Regions from separate parts of the Allohahella marinimesophila genome, predicted to be linked through region 2. Evidence: predicted binding sites of a transcription regulator. Region 2 holds the regulator's gene; the other holds the start of a gene.

Region 1 (11,344 bases), on a different contig from region 2:
CAAAAGCCTCGCGCCGGAGGTCCGCGTCTTTTCCGCAGTCGTCTACCGCCTTCATCAGCACCCTGATAGTCGCATGATCCTTGATGACTGCCTGGAAAATATCGTCTGCCATGTCTGAAACTCCTCCGAAGCTGACGCTTGAGATCTGCGCCAGCGTCTGATGTTAACGCTAATGATAGATCACGTGGACGCAGACGATACTGATTGCTACCTTAGCAGCTTCAGTATGATCAGGCTCGGGGAAGTGAAATGCGCGAAATGGACTACGCCGGATTCTGGGTGCGGGCAGGGGCTGCGCTCATCGATTCGATACTGATTCTGCTCATCATCGCACCCTTGCTCACAGTGATTTATGGTGAACGCTACTGGACTGGCGCAGCCATTGTTTATGGACCGGCAGATGTGCTGATCACTTACGTCGCCCCGGCAGTGGTCGTCATTCTGTTCTGGATGTTCAAGTCCGCCACCCCTGGCAAGTTGTGGCTCAAGCTCGAAATTATCGACGCTGACACCGGCGGCCAACCAACTACTGCCCAGCTGATCAAACGATACCTTGGCTACTACGTCTCAATGCTACCGTTCTGTCTGGGTTTTTTCAGCGCAGGCAGAGATCCCCGGAAGCAAGGTTGGCACGACAAGCTGGCCAGTACGCTTGTCGTTCGCAGGGCGGCGGATGAGGCTTCAGGGCAGAAAGTCTGATCGATCTTTCTTGTCTTCCACCACTTTCTCCTTCTCGTACTGGGAACCCAGTTCATTCTGCCTGGTGGTGGAGAGCACGTCTCTGGCGGCCTCGAAGATCTCCTGTTCTTCCTCCTTCATGTGATGCTCGGTCAGTTCCCTGAGTTCGCGGAACTTTGGCAGCCACTGTGAGGAAGACATCTCCGTTTTGGCGAGTGCCTCCATGGCCTCTTCCATGTCCTGATGCTCGCCGATGCTGTGTGTGGCTTCATCCTGGCTTTCGGCCGAGCCGAGCATGGCATGGTAGAGCGTGCGCTCTTCGGCCTTGGCGTGGGCAAGCAGCTCCTTCACCAGCTTCGGATAATGTTCCTGCCGCTCAGCTGATGCGCCTTCGGTTTTTTCCAGTTTTCGCATGATGTCTCGGGCGACCTCATGGTCCTTGATCAGGGCTTCGAAGATATCTGCCATTTGTTTACTCCTTGTTGTTTTCCACCCATTGTCGGGTGTACCTCTCCGCTAGGTACGCCGGAGCATCCGAAATCGCTCAGCTAGCCTGTCATACCGACGTCGCGCGCCGTATCATGAAGTCTTCAGCCCCTGCCACGGAGTCCTGATCATGCGTGTAGCCTTCTTCAGTACACAGACTTACGACCGCACATTCTTTGACAGGCTGAACAGCAGCCATGGACACGAACTTATCTGGTTTGACACTCATCTGAATCAGAAAACGGCAGCGCTTGCCGCCGGTGCAGAGGCCGTTTGTGTGTTCGTGAACGACACGCTCGACGCGTCCACGCTGGAAACGCTGTCTGCGCTGGGTGTGCGTTTCGTAGCCCTGCGTTGTGCTGGGTTCAACAATGTCGACCTGCCTGCGGCCGCCGGCCTGGGCATGACAGTCGTTCGGGTGCCGGAGTACTCGCCCTATGCCGTCGCAGAACATGCCGTCGCACTGATACTGGCGCTGAATCGCAGAATACCCAGAGCTTACAATCGCGTGCGTGATGGCAACTTCAAACTGGACGGTCTGATGGGTTTCGACCTTCATGGCAAGACAGTCGGCGTGGTTGGAACAGGCAAGATAGGGGCTATCTTCGCCAGAATCATGCTGGGATTTGGCTGTCGCGTCCTGGCTGTTGATCCGTATCCTGATCTGACGCTGAAAAGCGATCTTGAAGCGGCCGGTAGCGGCTATGCGGAACTGGCTCAGGTGTTTGCCGAAAGCGACGTACTGAGCCTGCATTGTCCGCTCAATAAACACACTCATCATCTCATCGACGCCGCTGCCTTCGGCACCTCCAAATCGACACTGATGCTGGTCAATACCAGTCGCGGCGCGCTAGTGGATACCACCGCCCTCATTCAGGCGCTCAAGCAGGGACGAATCGGTAGTGTAGCCCTCGACGTGTATGAAGAAGAGGCTGAGCTGTTCTTTGCAGATCATTCAGCATCGCTCATTCAGGACGACGAATTCATGCGGTTGCTGACCTTTCCCAATGTGCTGATCACCGCTCATCAGGCTTTTTTCACTGAGGAGGCGGTTGAGAGCATCGCAACCATCACCTTACAGAATATGAGCGACCTGCAGGATCGGGGTAAATGTTCGAATGAGGTGGTGGCATCCTGAACGAACATTGCGAGCGGTGGTTCATCGGCAATCAGGGCTGCCCGGACTTCTTCTTGTGTGCGTCTTTCCAGACAAAGGTTCCAAAGGCCACGAGAAAGCCAATGGTCATTGCAACCACCGCCAGACCGGCCAATACATACTGATCCATGAACATGCTCATCGCTGCTTTCTCCGCTGAATACTGGTACTGATCACCTTGTCATTATACTGCTGCGAGCGGATGCCGAATTGACATGAATCAAGTCGGACGCTCGCGAGCATCACCTGCAATGATCAGATCTCTGCAGGTTTCACCAGATCAGAGTTTGATGGCTACACCCACCATGTAGACCCAGGGATCGATGTCTACGTCGACATCTGCCCTGACTCTGCCGGCATTCGTTTCTGCAGTGATGTCTGCCTTGGTGTCTATGTCTACATACCAGACAGCCGCGTTGAGACCGATGCGCTCTGTGAGTCGGTAGTCGAGGCCCGCCTGAGCGGCCAGCCCAATGGAGTCTTCCAGCTCAAGGTCAGTTGACGTGGCCTGTACGCCGGCTACAGGATTGTTCGGCAGACTGGCGAGTGCGCCAACCGAGTTGGTCAATGTCTGGGTGGTGTCTTCCTTGAAGAAGATGGTGTAGTTCAACCCTGCGCCGACATAGGGCTGCAGTTTCGCTTCTGATGGCATGGGGTAGTACTGGACGCTCAGAGTAGGTGGAAGATGCTGCACCTCGCCCAGCTTGCCCAGTCCGGAAAGAATGCCTGCGCCTTGGATGCTGTGTTTGAATGGCGTGGCCCCCAGTAGCTCGATCGCGATCTGTGGCCTGATGAAGTAGGTAAAACTGATGCCGAGACTGATATCACCGTCGACCCCAACTTCGGTGCCGGTCTTGTCGCCGGCGGCTGCAGACGGACGGTTGACCGCAATCGCCGAGCTGCTCTCAGCAGGATCGACGCTGGCAAGACCACCACGGATGACAAAGTCGCCAGCATCGTAAGCAGATGCGCTGGCGGCAGCGAGACATGAGGCAATCAACAACGGTGTTCTGAACATGGAAGCTCTCCTTGGATGATGAGAAAAGCTTACCGAAAGGCGCCGAGGAGGCCGTTGAGATAAATCAATGAGCAGGTCTATCCTGAAAATGTTTTTCCGGCTTCGGTTCATTGAAAATCATCATGGCCTTGTCATCAAACTGTAAACATCCAGCCGTAAGATCAATCGCGCAACATATGCGGCTTCACGAATATGTCGAAGTCCAGATATGGTATCGACTTGAGGCTTCCCCATGGATTCCATGCATGCATGACATTGCCGGGCTGAGTCCACCAGAATTGTTCAAGTGTCTCGCCGATGACACTCGCATTCGAATCGTCTTGCTCGTCGCGCGGGAGCTTGAGCTTTGCGTGTGTGAGCTCACAGAAGCGCTGGACGCTGCGCAGCCAAAAATTTCGCGTCATCTTGCGCAGCTTCGCGCCTGCGGATTGCTGGAAGATAGTAGGCAGGGCCAGTGGGTGTACTACCGGATTCATCCATATCTACCCGACTGGGCAAGGCAAATTATTGCCATTACAGGCCAGGCCAATCAGCAATGGCTGCTCGAGACTAGCGGGCGCCTGGAATGCATGGGAGACAGACCAATGCGAGCAACGAACTGCGGAGCAATGTCATGAGTAGAACGGTAAAGGTCGGTATCAATGGCATGGGCCGGATAGGGCGGCTGGCAGTGCGCGCACTGTGGGATATGGATGCCATCAGCATAGTGCAGGTCAACGACCCGGCCGCTGATGCAGCCACTTTTGCACACCTGATCAATTTCGACTCGGTACATGGGCGCTGGAAGAACGAGGCGAAGTCAGAGGGTGAAACGATCATTATCGGCGACTCGCGCATTGGCGTCACAGCTAACAAGGCCATCGAAGATACCGACTGGTCTGCCTGTGATGTGGTCATCGAAGCTAGTGGCAAGATGAAGACCACCTCAATGCTGGCTGCCTATCTGGAACAAGGCGTGAAGCGCGTCGTGGTGAGCGCGCCGGTGAAGGAGGCGAGTGTGCTCAATGTCGTGATGGGCGTGAATGATCATCTATATGATCCTTCCAAGCATCGAATCGTGACTGCGGCGTCCTGTACAACCAACTGTCTGGCACCGGTGGTCAAGGTCATTCATGAGGAACTCGGCATCCGCCATGGCTCCATCACGACGATTCATGATCTCACCAATACTCAGAGTATTCTGGATCAGCCGCACAAGGATTTGCGCCGTGCGCGTGCCAGTGGCATGAGCCTGATACCAACGACAACCGGATCAGCGACGGCTATCACCGAGATTTTCCCTGAATTGAAGGGGCGTCTGAATGGGCATGCCGTGAGGGTCCCGCTGGCCAACGCTTCGCTCACGGATTGTGTGTTCGAGGTAGAGCGCGAGACCACAGCCGAAGAGGTGAACCAGGTACTGAGAAAGGCAGCAGAGGGCGAACTCAGGAATATACTTGGCTATGAAGAGAGGCCCCTCGTGTCCATTGACTATAGGACAGATCCACGCTCGTCGATTATCGATGCGTTATCGACGATGGTCATCAACGGTACGCAGGTGAAGATCTATGCCTGGTACGACAACGAATGGGGCTACACCTGCAGAACCGCTGAGCTGACCCGCCTCGTGGGGCTGTCAGACTAAGTGCATGCCACTGGATTCGTCGTTATGAAAAACCTGGCAAGCCTGTCCCCCCAGATTCGTCAATACATGGTGGTCACCGGTAATTATTGGGCCTTTACGCTGACCGACGGTGCCCTACGCATGTTGGTCGTGTTGCATTTCCATAGCCTCGGTTACAGTCCTTTAGAGATTGCCTCACTGTTCCTGTTCTACGAATTCTTCGGCGTGGTCACCAATCTTGTCGGTGGCTATCTCGGTGCCCGGCTAGGTCTGAACCGCACCATGAACCTGGGCCTGGTGCTGCAGGTAGTGGCGCTGATGATGCTATTTGTTCCAGCGGACTGGCTTACGGTGGTCTGGGTCATGGCCGCCCAGGCACTCTCCGGTATAGCGAAGGATCTCAACAAGATGAGCGCCAAAAGCGCCATCAAGCAGTTGATTCCGAACGATCAGCAAGGGGCTTTGTATCGCTGGGTCGCCCTGCTGACTGGTTCGAAAAATGCGCTTAAGGGCGTTGGATTTTTTCTCGGCGGCGCGTTGCTGACCTGGGTCGGCTTCCAGCACGCCGTATTGACGATGGCGATTGCCCTCAGCCTGGTCTGGCTAAGCAGTCTGGTTTTGTTGAAGAAAGATCTTGGCAAGACCAAAGCCAAACCAAAGTTCAGCGAAATGCTATCGAAGAGCAGGGCTGTGAACGTGTTATCGGCGGCCAGGTTGTTTCTCTTCGCAGCCCGCGACGTCTGGTTTGTGGTAGCGCTGCCTGTCTATCTCAGCAGTCAGCTCAACTGGGATTTCTGGAAGGTTGGCGGTTTCCTGGCGCTCTGGATCATTGGTTACGGGGCCGTTCAAACCTTGGCCCCAACGATGACGGGTTTCCGCTCAGGTCGTGTGCCTGATGGGCGCACTGCCTTCGGTTGGGCCATGGCGCTCGCGGCCTTTCCAGCGCTGATTGCGCTGTCCATGGGAACGGAAATTCCCGTTGAAGTCGTACTGATAGGGGGGCTGCTGGCCTTCGGCGTCCTGTTCGCAGTGAATTCCTCACTGCATAGCTACCTCATCGTGTCGTACGCCAGAGAAGAAGGGGCCTCGCTCGATGTCGGCTTCTACTATATGTCGAATGCAGGTGGACGACTCTTCGGAACGCTCCTGTCAGGGTGGATTTACCAGGCTTATGGTCTGGAAGTCTGTCTCTGGGTCTCTACCGCCTTTGTGACGCTCGCTGCTGTCATTTCTGTCGCCCTGCCGCGGCATCCTGAACCGACTGTTGCCCAGGCATGAGCCTGTCCCCGGCTAGCGCGAACCGCCTGTTGATAGCGCTCGGTCTGGTGCTGATACTCAGTTGGGGCAGTCTTTACTACAGCCTGGCTGTGCTAGCTCTGCCCTTGCGCACAGAACTGGGGTTCAGCGAACTCACAGTGTTTGGCGCATTCACGCTAGGTGTACTGGTCTCTGGACTGGCCGCGCCGGCGGTTGGGCGCTGGATTGACCGTTCAGGTGGCCGCGGCCCTCTGGCTCTCGGTTCCATTCTCGCTGCCCTGGCATTCGTGCTACTAGCCACGGCCAACGGGCTTGTGGTCTATTTTCTGGGCTGGCTGATCGCCGGGGCTGCGATGGCGCTATGCCTGTACGATCCGGTTTTTGTCGTGATTCATCAGGTCTTGCCCGACCGGTTCCGTCGCTCGGTGACGGTGCTGACACTGTTTGGGGGCTTCGCCAGTACCGTGTTCTGGCCCCTGAGTCACTGGCTGGTGGAGATCGCGGGCTGGCGCGAAGCGCTATTGATGTTTGCCGCTTTTCAGCTGTTGATTGCGCTGCCCGTACACCTGTTCATGGTGCCCCCGAAGCCGGGTGTAGGCGATTCATCGGCGGCTGCTGAAGCACTGTCGATGCATGCCCAATCCGCGCCTGCGCCGCCTGAAAAAATTGAGCTGGCCTGGTTATCACTGGCCTTCGCCTCGGCCATGGGTGTCTTCGGCGCGCTGTCGCTCTTTTTGATCGATGCCCTGGAAAGCCGCGGATTCGATCGGGCTGATGCTGTCTGGCTGGCAGCCGCTATCGGACCAATGCAGGTGGTCGGCCGCCTGGTTGAGTGGCGCTTTGCCAACAGAAGCAGGGCAGTCACTGTTGGTGCAGTGTCGCTGTCACTCCTGCTGGTGAGTACTCTGCTACTGAATCTCATATCACCATACTGGGTTCTGGGGCTGGTGTTCGCGGCCTTTTATGGCATTGCCAATGGTCTCTTGACCGTAGTGCGCAGCACAGTGCCGGTTGAAATATTCGGACCAGCCAATGTCGGCGCCACACTTGGGCATCTTGCGCGGCCAGCCTTCGTGGTGAAAGCGCTGATGCCGGCGATATTTGCTGGGCTGCTGGCTGCAGGTGTGCAGATGTCGGTGGCCCTCTGGACCCTGGCTGCTTTCGCTGCGCTGGCCATAGTTGCTTACTGGCGATTGTTCGTTGCCCGGGAGCGGTCAAACCAGAACAGGCGGCAGCGTCGTATGCAGTTGGACAGACAGGCACTCGAGCCGTAAGCAGCGTATGCCTGCTGACGGCTTGTCAGCAGGAGCATCCAATGGTTGAGACCGCTTTTTTCTGGGGTATCGTCAGCGCACTGTCACTACCGCTCGGCGCGATACTGGGCCTTGTCTGGCGTCCGGGCTCCAGAATCACTTCGGCCTTCATGGCTTTTGGTGCTGGTGCGCTGCTGTTTGCTCTCACCATCGAGCTGATGGCTCATGTACCGCACTATGTGGACACTCACGGCAACGGCGCTCTGGTCGTGGCCGTGATCGGTGCAGTGGCGGGAGGCGTGCTGTTCTCCGTACTCAATAAATTTCTCAACGACCGTGGCGCCTTTCTGCGCAGCCTTTCCAATGTTCGGGATCATGTGGCCCGGACCAAAAAAGCTCGTGCCCGAAGGCTGCTGCGTAGGCTGGCTAAAATAAGTGTGCTGAAAGATTTGCCGTCCGACGACCTCGCAGAGCTCGTGAAATATGTTCGAAAGGAAAGATTCGCCCCTGGCGAACTGATTTTCAGACGAGGAGATGATTCACGTGAGATCCACTTCGTTCGTGAAGGTGGCGTTCGATTATACGAAGAGGTCCCGGACAGGTACGCCAGGGATGACTCTCCGCCGGCCACCAATGCTATCGCGGAATTTCAGGCTGGCGACACCTTCGGTGAGCGGGCCGTAATCAGTGGCGTCAGTCGGCAGACCACAGCGCGCGCCGCTACCAGGACCACTTTGTATACCCTCGACAAGGATGACCTCGATGTTCTACTGGAACAGAGGCCGCAACTGAAACCCGTCATTGAAGCCCTGGCCAGCCATCAGGACCACGCCGGCGCTGATGAGCTGGATGCGCAGGCCGAGGGGGACGATGAACTTGATACAGTGAACCTGCCAATCAGCGAGCGAGACATCCAGGAAGAGAGTCGTGGTGCAGCGGGCTCAGCTGGCGCAGCCATGGCCATCTGGCTCGGTATAGCCATCGACGGCGTGCCGGAGTCGTTGGTGATCGGCACGCTGGCGATTGACACTGGTGGCATGAGCCTGGCCTTCATTGTCGGTGTCTTTTTGGCGAACTTTCCTGAGGCCATGTCCAGCGCCGTCATCATGCGACGTCATGCCTTCTCGATCCCACGCATCATGTGGATGTGGTCGTCGCTGTGCCTGCTCACTGGCCTGGGTGCGATGTTTGGTGCCTGGGTATTCCCGCCAGATCCTGCCGGGACGGCTTTCTTCATCAAACTGGCAGTAGAGGGTGTAGCTGCTGGAGCCATGCTGACCATGATAGCCGAGACTATGCTGCCGGAAGCTTTCGAGCATGGTGGGTCGGTCACTGGCCTGGCCACACTCATTGGTTTTCTTGCCGCCTTATCGGTAGCAGCCCTCGGCGCCTAGAGCCTCCTTTTAGCGTTTGGTGCGTTGCTTGCTTGATATTTCCTTGAGCAACATGGTTGTTCGGTTGAAGAAAAACTATCCAAAAATAAAGGAGATATCATCATGCAAGTTCATGAGATCATGACAAAAAATCCCAAGGTCCTGCCTGCCAGCTCAACTATCCGTGAGGCGGCAAGTCGTATGAAAGAATTGCATATTGGCGCCGTTCCCGTGTCCCGGGATGACAAGGTGGTGGGCCTGCTCACGGACCGGGACATCGCCATCAAGGCTGTTGCCGAAGGCAAGGGGCCCGAGGATAGTGTAGATAGCCTGGTAGATGGGAAGGTCCTGTATTGCTATGAGAAGGACGATGTAGAAAATGTTCTGCGCAACATGCAGTCACAAAATGTGCAGCGGCTGCTCGTCATGGATAGCGATCAGAACAAGGATCTCACCGGCATCATTACCTTGAGCGATATTGCGGACAAATGTGCGGACTCGCTGCCTCAGGATATTGCCAGAGCATGCAAGACCTATCATTAAATGCCAGTGGTACGGGCTGCGCCATAGCGGTGCCGCCCGATCCTTGTAAAGCTCGTTGACACTTTGAAATTACTGCAAAAACACTACAATAACTGCCCATCTCGACATCATTGATCACGCCTTATAGGTAGCGGTGAGTCGGCGAACGCCGTTGCCTCCAGTAGAGCTCCAGCCAGTGCAGCAGCCAGCGGCCCGGAATACATCAATACCGACCACGCTGTTGCTTCCGCAGCGCCGATGCCAAAAGGTGCCAGCAACAGAATCATGCTTGCCTCCCGTACGCCGACGTTAGCGAATGATATTGGCAGCAATGCCAGTAGAAATACCATGCCGTAAATCCACATGACGCTGATGAGATCTATTGACAGGCCCAGGGCGAGGCCGAAGAACAGCATGCCTGCCGCCCCTATGACGTGTGCGGCGCAGCCAGCGAAGATCAGTACGAAAGTCTGCCGCCATCCCAGATCGTTCAGGATCTGCATTTGCGAAAGCAGAGCGCCTGCAGCTCTGGAGAAGCGGCCATGACCATTCGCGTATCGATGTTGCAATCTGGGCGCCAAGCCGAAAGCGTTGATGCCGGTCTTGAGCAAAAAAGGCAGTAGCAGCAGGGTTAGCAACGACAGGAGCGCTATCAAGGAGTTCAGGGCGGGCGAGGTGGCGTCCTGGGAGCGGACAAAATCGGCAAGCCAGGCGGTACAGGTGAGGAAACCGATGGTCAGCGCAGCGATGGCCTTGTTGACCACCACGTTGGTCAGTGCAGCTGCACCGCCCGCACCGTACTGCCGATATTTAACAAAAGTCACCGCCCCACCGGCAATACCGCCCGGTAGAAAAAGGCCGTAAAAGGCAGTCGCCAGCACGATCCTCAGCATGACCCAGAAACTCAGGCTAAGTCGCTGGAAATGAGCCAGCAGCTGCATTCTGGCAGCGGTGATCACCCTGATGAGCACCTGCAGAAAAAGCGCGGCCCAGAGCCAGGAGAGCTCGGTACTGGCGAGATGGGTGCTGATTTCGCGAAGCGGGGCTAGCTCCAGAACGAGTATGACCGCCGCTACTGTGAGCGCGATTCTCAACGCGCATTTTGCGTACCTGCCAACCTGCACCTGTTGCCTAGCCTTTGGCGAAACGGTCAGTGGCCCTGATCAGCTGGTCCAGGATGCCTGGTTCCGAATAGGCGTGGCCAGCACCTTCTATCAGATGGAACGCCGCCTCCGGCCAGGCTTTGTGCATGGCATAAGCGTATCGGGCCGGGCAGGGCATATCGTAACGCCCATGAACGAGTACAGCCGGGATGTTCCTGAGCGTATCGATATTCCGCATCAGCTGGTTCTCCTCCAGCCAGGCGCCGTGACTGAAGTAGTGATTTTCGATACGGGCGAAGGCGAGGGCGAATGTGCCGTCACTGAAGGCCGAGGTCATAGCTTCGTCCGGGAGCAGCGTGATGGTTTCACCCTCCCAGATAGTCCAGGCTTTCGCGGCCTCCAGCTGCACCTGACGGTCATCACCTGTCAGGCGCTGGCGATACGCCTTCATCATATTGCCACGCTCATTCTCAGGAATGGGCGCCTGGAAACGAGCCCATTTATCAGGGAACAATTCAGAGGCGCCGAACTGGTAGTACCAGTCGAGTTCGGCCTGTGTAAGGGTGTAGATGCCCCGAAGCACCAGTTCACTCACTCTGTCAGGATGCCTCTGGGCATAGGCCAGAGCCAGGGTGGACCCCCAGGATCCACCAAACACCAGCCAACGCTCGACGCCTGCGAGTGCTCTCAGACGCTCGATATCCGCTACCAGGTGCCAGGTCGTATTGGCCTCGAGCTCGGCATGAGGGGTCGAGCGGCCGCAGCCTCGCTGGTCGAACAGCAACAGATCGTAGACTGCGGGATCGAAGAGCCTACGGTGCTCTGCATTGCAGCCGCCACCCGGCCCACCGTGCAGAAATACAGCCGGTTTACCGCCTCGCACACCGCAGCGTTC
Region 2 (11,344 bases):
GGCCAACGCAATGGCTGAAACCCGTCAGGATGGTAGTCCCGTTGCTGCACCCAAGTCACCAACGCAACTCTACTTCGTGCCCGGTCAGGAGCTCAACGGGATGTTCTCATCAGAGCCACACGATTTCCGTGAGGATCTGATGGCACTGCCTGAGGGTGTAAAGGTCTACGACGTCTATGCCACCACCAAGTCGATCAGAAGCTCGATCTTCCCGTCACTGAACCGTCGCTATGCCAGGGAGCGTCGTGAGAGTGCGACCAAGATTGGGGAGCTGGTCATGAACTCCGCATTCGTAGCATCGGCCTTCGGTGATTCTGGCATCTTCTTCAAGCACCAGCGTTACGAAGACCGATAGGAGGGGACTTCCCGACGACCTGGGGCGACACCGGACGCCCTCGGCCTTTCTTTCCGATGCAGTCCAGGGGCTGCATCGGCTTTTTTTTGCCCAGAATACACTCGACCGAATATTGGTTCTCACGTTCTGGAAGATTGAAGATTGGACAGGAAATGATCAACCTATTGGCGAAAATGCCGGTTCACAGCTACGGTTGTAAGATGTTTTCCAGATATCTTTAACCATGTTTGCTTGTTCGGTCGTTGCTGTCCAGCGGCGCCTCATGGCTTGTCTGTGGCTCCTTCTTTTGCTGGCGCCCCAAATACTGGCTAGCGATGCCCTCATACCGGACCTGGTAGATGGAAGCGCGGAGCATACTCCGACGCTCTATTATATCGAGGATGAAGGTGGACGGCTGTCGTTCGACAGCCTCACCAGCGGAGAGGGGGCCTGGCAGGAGACGGGAATAGGCACTGCGAACTTTGGCTATTCCAGCGCCGTATTCTGGTTTCGGGTCGACTTTGTCAACACCACCAATAAGCCGCTGGACAAGCTGCTTGATGTCCATGCACCCTTTATAGACCATATCGAGTATCAACTTCTTCGGAATGGCGAGCCGGTGCAGTCTGGCGTCACAGGTGATCTATATCCGTTCTCCCAACGAATAGTTGCGCATCCGAATTTTCTGTTTCCAGTGACGCTCGAGCCTGCCGAAATCTATACCTATATGTTTCGGGTAAAGGAATCGGGTCCTATGGAGTTCCCGATCACGCTCTGGAACGAGCGGGCCTTCCACCTGCATGATGTCATCGCCGCACAGCTGAACTCGATTTACTACGGCATTCTCATTTTCCTGATCCTGTTCAACTCGATGATCTATTACGCCCTGCGGGAAAAGACCTACCTGTATTATGTGCTCTTCGTGGCCACCTTGTTGCTGTTGCAGTCCACCTTGCATGGTCGGACCTTTGAGTACTTCTGGCCGGATTCGCCGGCAATGCAGTACTGGCTCATACAGATCAACATTCCGGCATCAGTTTTGTTCGGCTGCCTCTTCGCGCAGAATTTCCTGCGTGTCGACAAGCACAGTCCGCTGTTGAATCTCGGATACCGCCTCGCCATCGCTGCCAGCATCCTATGCCTGGCCATGTTGCCCTTTTTGAGGCCTGAGACATCGCTGATGACCTCAGCCTACCTCACTATTCCAGTATCTGTGATGCTGCTGTTGACCGGCCCTGTGCTGTGGTGGCGCGGTGTGCGGGAGGCCAGATTCTTCACCTTTGCCTGGGTGGGCCTGTCGATCGGCATTCTCTCGACCATGCTTTACAAGATTGGCTTTCTGAGCGAGTCGTTTCTGACGACCTACGGCGTACAGATTGGTTCGGCGCTGGAAGCCATGCTGCTGTCGATCGCCATTGTCGATCGCATCTATCGCGAACGGAACGATAGGGTGGCTGCTCACCGAAGAAGTATCAGGGATGCTGAAGAGCGTCTCAGCGCTGAACATCAGCTGGTACTGCAGGCCACCCATAACGTGGTTACGGGCCTGCCAAATCGCGTATTGTTCGAAAAGAGGATTCGCGAGCTGATTACGGCAGACGCCTCGCAGCCCTTCATGGTTTGTCTGATACATCTCAGCCGCTTCCACGAGATAGACAAGACCCTTGGTCACGATAATGCTGACCGGCTGTTGTGCCAGATAGCGACAAGACTCAGCACTTTCTGTGTTTCGCTTCAGGACAGCATTACCCTCGAGTCTCGCCAGGGGTCGCAGGTTTGCCTTGCCAGTACCGAAGGCGTCACCATGGGGCTGCTGCTAAAAAACATTGCGGTAACCGAGGATGGGGCGCTGGATGCCAGGCTGCTGCAGCTGGATGCCGAAGTCCGTCAGAGCGTGCAATTCGATCACCTGACGCTGGATCCCGGCGCCAAGATCGGTATCGTGCGCTTCCCTGCAGATGCCAAGGAACTAGAGGATGTGATGCGCAAGGCCCATATCGCGCTCGATATGGCAGGGCAGGCGCAGGACAATCTCGCCTTCTACGACGAAAGCTTCGATGTATATAACGAACGTCGTCTGACACTCATGGCTGAGCTCGACAAGGCGATCAGTCACGACGGCCTCGACCTGCACTTCCAACCGCAGCTGGACTTGAAACGGAACCGGATTATCGGGGTCGAGACGCTGGTGCGCTGGAAGCATCCTGAATATGGCTTCATACCGCCGGACGAATTTGTAACGCTGGCAGAGCGCACCGGCATCATCACACCACTGACGCGATGGGTCATTCGCAACACGCTAAAAGCGCACTCGGAGCTGACTGCGGGCGGCTTTCCCCTGCAGTTCTCGATCAATATTTCTGCGGTGAACCTGAAGGAGCCCGACTTCGCCCAGCAGGTGGCATTCATGCTCGAAGAGTTTGGCGTCCGACCGCAGGACATCATGCTGGAATTGACTGAAACGGCGATGATGGACAATCCGATACGGGCCAGTGAGGAGCTTTTCCGTTTGAAGAAGATCGGCGTGCTGTTGTCCATCGATGACTTCGGGACCGGGTATTCTTCACTGTCCTACATCAAGAAGCTGCCTATCGATGAGATCAAGATCGACAAATCGCTCGTGTTCGATCTGACCAGCAGCACCGATGATCAGGTCATCGTCAAGACGACCCTCGAGATGGCACAGAACCTCGGCTACAGGGTCGTTGCCGAGGGCGTGGAGAACCAGGAAATGCTGGATATCCTCATCGATCTGGACTGCGACCTCATCCAGGGGTATTTCCTGGCCAGGCCAATGCCATTACCGGCGCTGCTGGACTGGCTGTCCGAGCGAGGGCTGCAGGGCTCGTTGCCTGGCGCGGATCGCACGGCAAGGTCTATATCACCCTGGAATAACGCTTGATGAGCTGGTCGGCCTGCAGGTATTGATCGAAGACCATGCAGATGTTGCGGATGAGGAGACGGCCTTTTGGTGTCACCACCAGCCATTCATCGTCGAGCGTCAACAGGCCTTCACGTTCGTACTCGCGCAGAACGGGCAGCTCGCGCGCAAAATAGTGGTGAAAGTCCACCAGGTAGGCAATCTGCAAGGCCTCGAGTGAGACTTCGAACTGACACATCAGATTCTGAATGAGCGAACGCCGCAGCAGATCGTCGGCGCTGAGCTGAATCCCCCTCAGGACCGGCAATTCGTCGCGATCGAGCCGATCATAATACTCGGCCAGGTCCTTGACGTTCTGACTATAGCAGGGGCCGACCTTGCCAATAGCTGAAATGCCCATGGCCACGAGATCGCAGTCAGCGTGGGTCGAATAGCCCTGAAAGTTGCGCTGCAAACGACCCTGCTGCTGGGCGATGGTCAGTTCGTCATCCGCCTTGGCAAAGTGGTCCATACCGATATAGACGTAGCCAGCCCTGGTCAGCATCGAAATGGCGAGTTTCAGCAAGGCCAGCCGGGTCTCCCTGCTCGGCAGATCGTCTTCCTGAATCCGTCGCTGTGGTTTGAACATTGCGGGCATATGCGCATAGTTGTAGATCGACAGGCGGTCGGGGCTCAGTTCAATGACCTGATTCAGCGTTTTAGTGAAGCCTTCGAGGGTCTGATGGGGCAAGCCGTAGATGAGATCGATATTGACTGATCTGGCGCCATGCTCCCGTGCCGATTCGATGACCAACCGCGTCTGTTCCAGCGACTGGATGCGATTGACGGCCTTTTGTACCTTTGAATTGAAATCCTGAATACCCACACTGATACGGTTGAAACCAATACGCCCCAGTACAGCCATCGTTCCGGCATCGACCTTGCGTGGGTCGATCTCGATACTGATTTCCGCGTCCTCCAACAGGCGGAACTGCGACCTTGTGGCCGCCATCAATCGCTCCATCTGATCGGCAGGCAGGAAGGTTGGCGTACCGCCGCCCCAGTGCAGCTGGCTGACGGCCGGATGCTCGCCAAACAGTGCCCGTTGCAGCGCCATTTCCCTGATGAGATAGTCGACGTACTTCACCGACAGCGAGCGGTCTTTGGTGACGATCTTGTTGCAGGCGCAGAAATAGCACAGCGTGTTGCAGAATGGCAGATGGAAATAGAGCGATAATGGACGAACGCGACCGGCCAGACTGCTTTGTTCAGCCCAGGCCGCATAGGTCCCGGCATCGAAGGCTTCGACAAAGCGATCGGCTGTGGGATATGAGGTATAACGCGGCCCATTGCGGTCGAGCCGTCCAATGAGGTCGGTGTCGACCTCGATATTCAGGTCGCTCTGCGGTCTGTTCATCATGGGGGCTCACCAGGGTGTATAGTGGCTACTCTAGCGGAGCAGCGCGCCTCCAGATTTGATGTGGATCAAATGCAACTTAATCTATGATAATCTCTTCCCCCCAGACACTTAACAGTCAGATCAACAGGCACAGAGGTCTCATGTCTGAAGCAGTCGTCAAGGATAATCAAAAGCCCGTTCTTCATGCGCTCAAGCTGGCCTGTTCCAATTGCAGTCTGGCAGAACTTTGCCTGCCCTTTGGATTGCCCGATGCCGACCTCAGCCAGCTGGACCTGTTGATCGATCAGCGTCGCAGCGTCAGGCGAGGCGAGCATCTCTATCAGGCTGGCACCCATTTCGAGTCCCTTTACGCCATTCGTCGCGGTTTCTTCAAGACTCACGCGCTGACGGAAGACGGTCGTGAACAGGTGACGGGGTTTCACATGACCGGCGAAATCATGGGCGTCGACGCCATCAGTACCGATATTCATGCCTGTCATGCCACGGCCCTGGAAGACAGTGAGGTGTGTGAAATTCCTTTCACTCGTCTAGAAAACCTGATACGCGAGATTCCTGCGCTACAGCGACAGTTCCACCGCATCATGAGCCGCGAAATCGTTCGTGATCAGAGTGTGATGATGCTGTTGGGCAATATGCGTGCTGAAGAACGTGTAGCAGCCTTCCTGCTGAATCTGTCGCAACGGAATGCTGCGCGCGGCTATTCAGCCTCCGGCTTTCATTTGCGGATGACTCGTGAGGAGATAGGCAGTTTCATGGGGCTCAAGCTGGAGACGGTCAGCCGTACTTTTTCAAAGCTGCAGGACGAAGGCTATATCACAGTCGACAAGAAACGTGTCGATATCATCGATATGGAAAGGTTGAAAGCACTGCTGTCGCATTGTTCTCCGCGTAACGTGCTCTGAGTCCAGAACGACTTCCATCTAAAACATGTATTCCATTTGACTCATATCAAGAAAGCCGCAGCCGATTGACGCTATCTTCTGCTCATGAGTTCTGTCCAGGTCGGCAGAGCCGGGATTCTTCCCTGATCAGAGGTAGACGTTATGAAAAAGAACATTCTTCGCTCAGCCATTGCCGTCATCCTTCTCGGTGCCGTGATCGGCAACCCTGTCATGGCAGCCGACACCTCAGGCGCACATAACGGTCACGGCCAGGCGGTCACCTATCGTCCAGATGTGAAGTTTACCCTTCGCACGGACATTGCAGACGGCAGACTGGTCTTCATCGGTGTCGGCGGCAATATTGACGGCCAGATCAACCCCGACCTGACAGTGGCAGAAGGTGCAGTCGTCCAGATCAACCTGGTCAACGGCGATGGCGCTACTCACGATATTGCACTGCCTGACTTCAAAGTCGATTCAGACAATATTTCAGCCAAGGGCTCGAGCACAGCGGTAGTGTTCCGTGCCGACAAGAACGGCGAATTCAAGTACATCTGCACGCTGCCGGGTCACGTCCAGGCCGGCATGATCGGCAAGATCATCGTCGGCGGCGCCAAGGCTGCGAAGCAGGAGCCGAAAGGCATCGATGTATCCATGGATCCAACACAGGTTGGCAAGCCTGTGGGCAAGCGTGGACCGCAGTCTGTGACTGTCGACCTCGAGACCACCGAAGTGCTCGGCCAGCTGGATGACGGCACCACTTATCGTTACTGGACCTTTAACGACAAGGTCCCAGGCCCTTTCATTCGGGTGCGGGTTGGCGATACAGTGACCGTCAACATGGCGAACAAGGCCGACAGCAGCCATATCCACTCCGTCGACTTCCACGCAACGACTGGCCCTGGCGGTGGGGCAGCAGTCACCCAGGCGGCTCCTGGACAAACCAAGAGCTTCGACTTCAAGGCGCTCAACCCCGGGCTTTACGTCTACCATTGTGCCACGCCGATGGTGGCACAACATATTTCAAACGGCATGTACGGCATGATATTGGTCGAGCCTGAAGGTGGCCTGCACCCGGTCGATCGCGAGTTTTATGTGATGCAGGGTGAGCTCTACACTGCTCAGAAACATGGCACACAGGGTGAGCATGAGTTTTCACTCGAGAAGCTGCTGGATGAGCGCCCTGAGCACCTGACCTTCAACGGCACTATGGGCGCACTGTCCAAGACTCACAGAATGGAGGCCAAGGTTGGTGAAAAGGTTCGCATTTACTTTGGCGTAGGTGGTCCGAATCTGACCTCGAGCTTCCACGTGATCGGTGAGATTTTCGACAGCGTCTACAACCAGGGCGACCTGACTTCTCCGCCGCTGAAAAACATTCAGACCACTACAGTCGCACCGGGTGGCGCCACAATGGTCGAGTTCGGGACAGAGGTGCCAGGCAAGTACATCCTGGTTGACCACGCGCTGTCCAGACTCGAGAAAGGGCTTGTAGGCATACTCCATGTGGTTGGCGAGGAGAACCATGAGATCTTCAAGGCGCACGGGGACATTGACCCAAACTCTGGTCACTGATACCAACGTCTGATCACGCTTTCCAGCCCGCGTAATGCGGGTTTTTTTATGCGCTATGCCAAGTGTACGGACCGTCCTGAAACGGAACGGTTTGGATCAGGCGGCATTGGTGAATCAGACTGTCTGCTCAAACTGGGCGTAAACAACTCTCATGCCGACCAGGCGCCTAGCCGACGGTCGTGGTGATATAAACAATGTATCGAAGCAAGAGGCTTGAAAATGCAGATGTCGCTGGAGCAAACACTCGATAGTGTGCGTGAGAAAGATCCCCATCAGCCTGAATTTCATCAGGCTGTCGAGGAAGTCCTGTCAACGCTGTGGCCCTTCATCGAGAAGTGCAAGGACTATCAGAAGCAGGGGCTGATCGAGCGCTTCGTCGAACCAGAACGCATCATTCAATTCCGTGTGCCGTGGGTGGATGACGCTGGCAAGGTTCACGTCAACCGCGGCTATCGGGTGCAGATGAACAGTGCCATCGGCCCGTATAAGGGTGGCTTGAGATTTCATCCTTCGGTCAATCTCAGTGTTTTGAAATTTCTCGCGTTCGAGCAGGTTCTGAAAAACTCACTGACAACGCTGCCACTTGGCGGCGGGAAGGGTGGGGCGGACTTCGATCCGAAGGGCAAGAGCGACAATGAGGTGATGCGCTTCTGTCAGGCCTTCATGACCGAGCTCTACCGGCATATAGGGCCGGAAACAGATGTTCCAGCTGGTGACATTGGTGTGGGCGGCAGGGAAGTGGGATACATGTACGGCATGTACCGAAAACTGCGGAACGAAGTCACTGGCACTTTCACCGGCAAAGGACTGAGCTATGGCGGCAGCATCCTCCGACCGGAAGCTACTGGCTACGGTCTGATCTATTTTGTCGAGGCTATGCTGAAAACGAAAAACAAGGAAATAGCTGGCCAGAAACTCGCCATTTCAGGGTCCGGAAACGTCGCCCAGTTCACCGCTCACAAAGCTATCGAACTTGACGCGCTGGTGGTGACCATGTCCGACTCAGATGGCGTCGTTCACAACCCGGATGGCTTCACCATGGAACAATGGCAGTATCTGATGGAGCTGAAGAACGAGCGGCGTGGTCGCATCAGTGAGCTGGCGAAAAAGTTCAATCTCAAGTTCGAAGAAGGTGCGAAGCCCTGGCAATATCGCTGCGATATTGCCTTGCCTTGCGCCACCCAGAACGAGCTCGATGTAGACGACGCAAAAACGCTGCTCGATAACGGCTGTTTCTGCATCAGTGAAGGGGCCAATATGCCATTGACGCTGGAGGCCATCCATACGGTGCAGGAAGCGCGGATTCTTTACGCACCTGGCAAGGCCTCCAACGCTGGTGGCGTAGCAGTCAGCGGCCTCGAGATGGCGCAGAATTCGATGCGACAGCACTGGTCGGAAGCTGAAGTAGACAACAGGCTGCACACCATCATGTCCTGTATCCACAAGGCTTGCGTGTCCTATGGCAAGGAGGACGAAGGCGAGTATACCGACTACGTGACTGGTGCCAATATCGCTGGCTTCGTCAAGGTTGCGGATGCCATGCTGGCGCAGGGCGTCGTTTGAGACGTATAAGATTCAATGGAGACTGAACGCGATAGCTCAGGGCGCAAAATAAGTCCGGCCGCTGAGCTGAATGCAGTTGTAGCATGGTCAGCTGTGTATTAAATTGAAAACATAGATTTGAGATGAATTATAAAGTCAAAGTAGGAGTACAGTAATGCGAAGATCATTCAGCACTGTAGTTGTGGCAGGTTTTACCGTTCTAGCAGGTCTGGCTTCCGTATCCGCACAGGCTGCCGATGCAGAGGCTGGAAAGGCCAAGGCAGCGGTGTGTGCCGCCTGTCATGGTCAGGACGGCATCGCTACCATTCCGATGTATCCCAACCTTGCAGGACAGAACGCCGCCTATATCATCAGTGCCCTGACTGCTTACAAGAACAAGACCCGCACCGGTGGTCAGGCCGTCGTCATGCACGGTCAGGCCGCTGGCCTGAGCGAGGCCGACATGGCCAATCTTGCAGCCTATTACGCCAGCCTCAAACCAGGTGGCAAGTAAACCACGCTCCGTGATCAGATCAATGTCGACAGCATCAGGACAATGATGCTTCCCATAGTCAGGTAGGCATGGAGACTTCACCTGGCAGCCACATGTACGGTGGCCGCCAGGCACATGCTTTCCAACATCCAGGCTGAAAGCAACAGAGACGTATTTCTCGTCAGCGACCAGATCCACGCGTCGTGCTAGAGTTCAGTTTTGATTCTGGATGTCCCGAATGACCCCGACCAACACACCCGCTGACGAAATCCATCGTCTGGCAATTCTCGATAGTTATGGAATTCTCGACACACCCGTGGAGAAGTCATTCGATGATGTGGTCAGGTTATTGAGTCAGTTGCTCAATGTGCCAATTGCCGCAGTCAACCTCATCGCGGAGGGGCGGCAGTGGTTCAAGTCTGAGCTTGGACTGGGCACCCGCGAGATGCCACTCGACGATTCGATATGCAAATTTGCCATACTTCAACCTGGGCAAATGATCATTCCGGATACCAAGAGCGACGTGCGTTTCGAGTGCAACCCTCTTGTGGTGGGCGACCCCGGCCTACGATTCTATGCTGGCGCCCGGCTGGAGACGTCTGAGGGTGTCGCGCTGGGCACGCTCTGTGCGCTTGATGTGAAGCCCAGGCCGGCAGGGCTTACAGAGCAGGAACAGTTCATTCTCGACACGCTGGCGCAACAGATCATGAGTCAGATCGAGCTCAGAAAAGCCGTCATGGAGCAGCAACTGCTTTTTGGTCGGCAAATGGAGATTCAGCAGGAGCTTCAGGTCGAGCGCGACCAGAGTCGCCGGCTTCTGGAAGGCATGGACGAAGGCTTCGTCTTACTCGATAACGAATTTCGAATACGTCAGATCAATGCAGGCGCTTTAAGATTCGAGGCATTTACTGCAGAGGACATCCTGGGAAAGACGCACTGGGAAGCATGGCCAGGATCCGAAGCACTGCCGCTGGCGGAACATTATCGGCGCGCCATGAAAGACCGGCTGGCTGAAAGCTTTGAACAGCATCATGCCTTCGCTGACGGACGAAGTTGCTGGCTTGATGTGCGCGCTTATCCAGCTATCGATGGGCTTGCGATCTTTTATAGGGATATCACGCAGCGGAAAGAGGCCGAAAGCCGATGGCGCCAGACAGCGGATCGGCTGGAGTTTACCCTTAAAGCTGCCGAAATTGGTGATTGGGATCTCGATCTTGTCAATGACACTTCGTATCGTTCCTCGCGTCACGATCAGTGTTTTGGGTATTCGACGCCCATAGAACACTGGAGCATGAAGTCTTTTATCGAGCATGTTCACCCTGATGATCGAAACGAGGTGCTCAGCCGGTTTCAGTCATCGTTGGCGACGCAGACAGATTGGCAATTCGAATGTCGCGTGATATGGCCGGACGACAGTCTTCATTGGATTGCTGTTCACGGGAGTGTATATGGCTCCAATATCAAGCCCGAACGTATGAGTGGTATCGTTATCGACGTCACTGAGCAGAAGCGAACCGAGGAGGACCTGCGCCAGGCAGATCAGAAGAAGGATGAGTTTCTGGCTATGCTCGCCCATGAGCTCCGTAACCCGCTTGCACCAATCACTTCGGCTGCGGCCGTTCTGTCTGGAGCGAATATCGATACGCTGACGGTGCGGCGAACCAGTGCCATCATCGCACGTCAGGCGAAACACATGACGAGCCTCATCGATGATTTGCTGGATGTCTCACGGGTGACTCGTGGCAACGTCGAGATCGAGAAAACGGAGACTGATCTAAAGGACGTCATTACTGACGCTCTGGAGCAGGTACGCCCCTTGATCGAAAAGCATCGACATCAATTAAGCGTTCAGCTGGCACCGGCCACTGCGACAGTGATCGGAGATCGCAAGCGCCTCGTCCAGATTACGACAAACCTGCTTAACAATGCTGCGAAATACACGCCAGATGGTGGCGAGATCAGGCTGGTACTGGCCACCACCGCAGAGACTGTCGAGCTGTCAGTTATCGACAATGGCATTGGCATGAGTGCAGAACTCATCTGCAGTGCGTTCGAACTGTTTTCGCAAGGGCATAGAGGACTTGATCGTAGTCAGGGTGGGTTGGGTATTGGCCTTGCGCTCGTTCGTAGCTTGTTGGCGCTGCACGGCGGGTCCATTGTCGGGTCCAGTGACGGCCCCGGGCAAGGCAGCACATTCAAAGTCGAATTGCCACGAGCTTGCCAGACAGGTACATCGGAC

Evidence for each region. The regulator FNR, encoded in region 2, switches genes on or off when oxygen is low (the NO sensors DNR and NnrR bind a similar motif). The targets are predictions, from matches to a motif close to TTGATNTANATCAA.
Region 1: ccoM (cytochrome c oxidase subunit CcoM) is a predicted target of FNR. The motif match lies at 2,531-2,544, and genes of this name have one in related genera.

The regions. Positions count from the first base shown of each region.
Region 1 covers NZ_BAABBO010000016.1:8,565-19,908, forward strand. The annotation lists gene ABD735_RS16135 (hemerythrin domain-containing protein) at 1-112, opposite strand, end outside; gene ABD735_RS16140 (RDD family protein) at 250-699, shown strand; gene ABD735_RS16145 (hemerythrin domain-containing protein) at 682-1,146, opposite strand; gene ABD735_RS16150 (2-hydroxyacid dehydrogenase) at 1,295-2,302, shown strand; gene ccoM (cytochrome c oxidase subunit CcoM) at 2,334-2,462, opposite strand; gene ABD735_RS16160 (OmpW/AlkL family protein) at 2,601-3,338, opposite strand; gene ABD735_RS16165 (metalloregulator ArsR/SmtB family transcription factor) at 3,584-3,955, shown strand; gene ABD735_RS16170 (ArsJ-associated glyceraldehyde-3-phosphate dehydrogenase) at 3,952-4,962, shown strand; gene arsJ (organoarsenical effux MFS transporter ArsJ) at 4,987-6,219, shown strand; gene ABD735_RS16180 (MFS transporter) at 6,216-7,472, shown strand; gene ABD735_RS16185 (cyclic nucleotide-binding domain-containing protein) at 7,514-8,845, shown strand; gene ABD735_RS16190 (CBS domain-containing protein) at 8,948-9,367, shown strand; gene ABD735_RS16195 (lysylphosphatidylglycerol synthase transmembrane domain-containing protein) at 9,475-10,440, opposite strand; gene pip (prolyl aminopeptidase) at 10,478-11,344, opposite strand, start outside.
Region 2 covers NZ_BAABBO010000007.1:463,217-474,560, forward strand. The annotation lists gene ABD735_RS07695 (peroxidase family protein) at 1-355, shown strand, start outside; gene ABD735_RS07700 (EAL domain-containing protein) at 618-3,236, shown strand; gene hemN (oxygen-independent coproporphyrinogen III oxidase) at 3,211-4,614, opposite strand; gene fnr (fumarate/nitrate reduction transcriptional regulator Fnr) at 4,755-5,516, shown strand; gene nirK (copper-containing nitrite reductase) at 5,658-7,070, shown strand; gene gdhA (NADP-specific glutamate dehydrogenase) at 7,290-8,633, shown strand; gene ABD735_RS07725 (c-type cytochrome) at 8,788-9,126, shown strand; gene ABD735_RS07730 (ATP-binding protein) at 9,344-11,344, shown strand, end outside.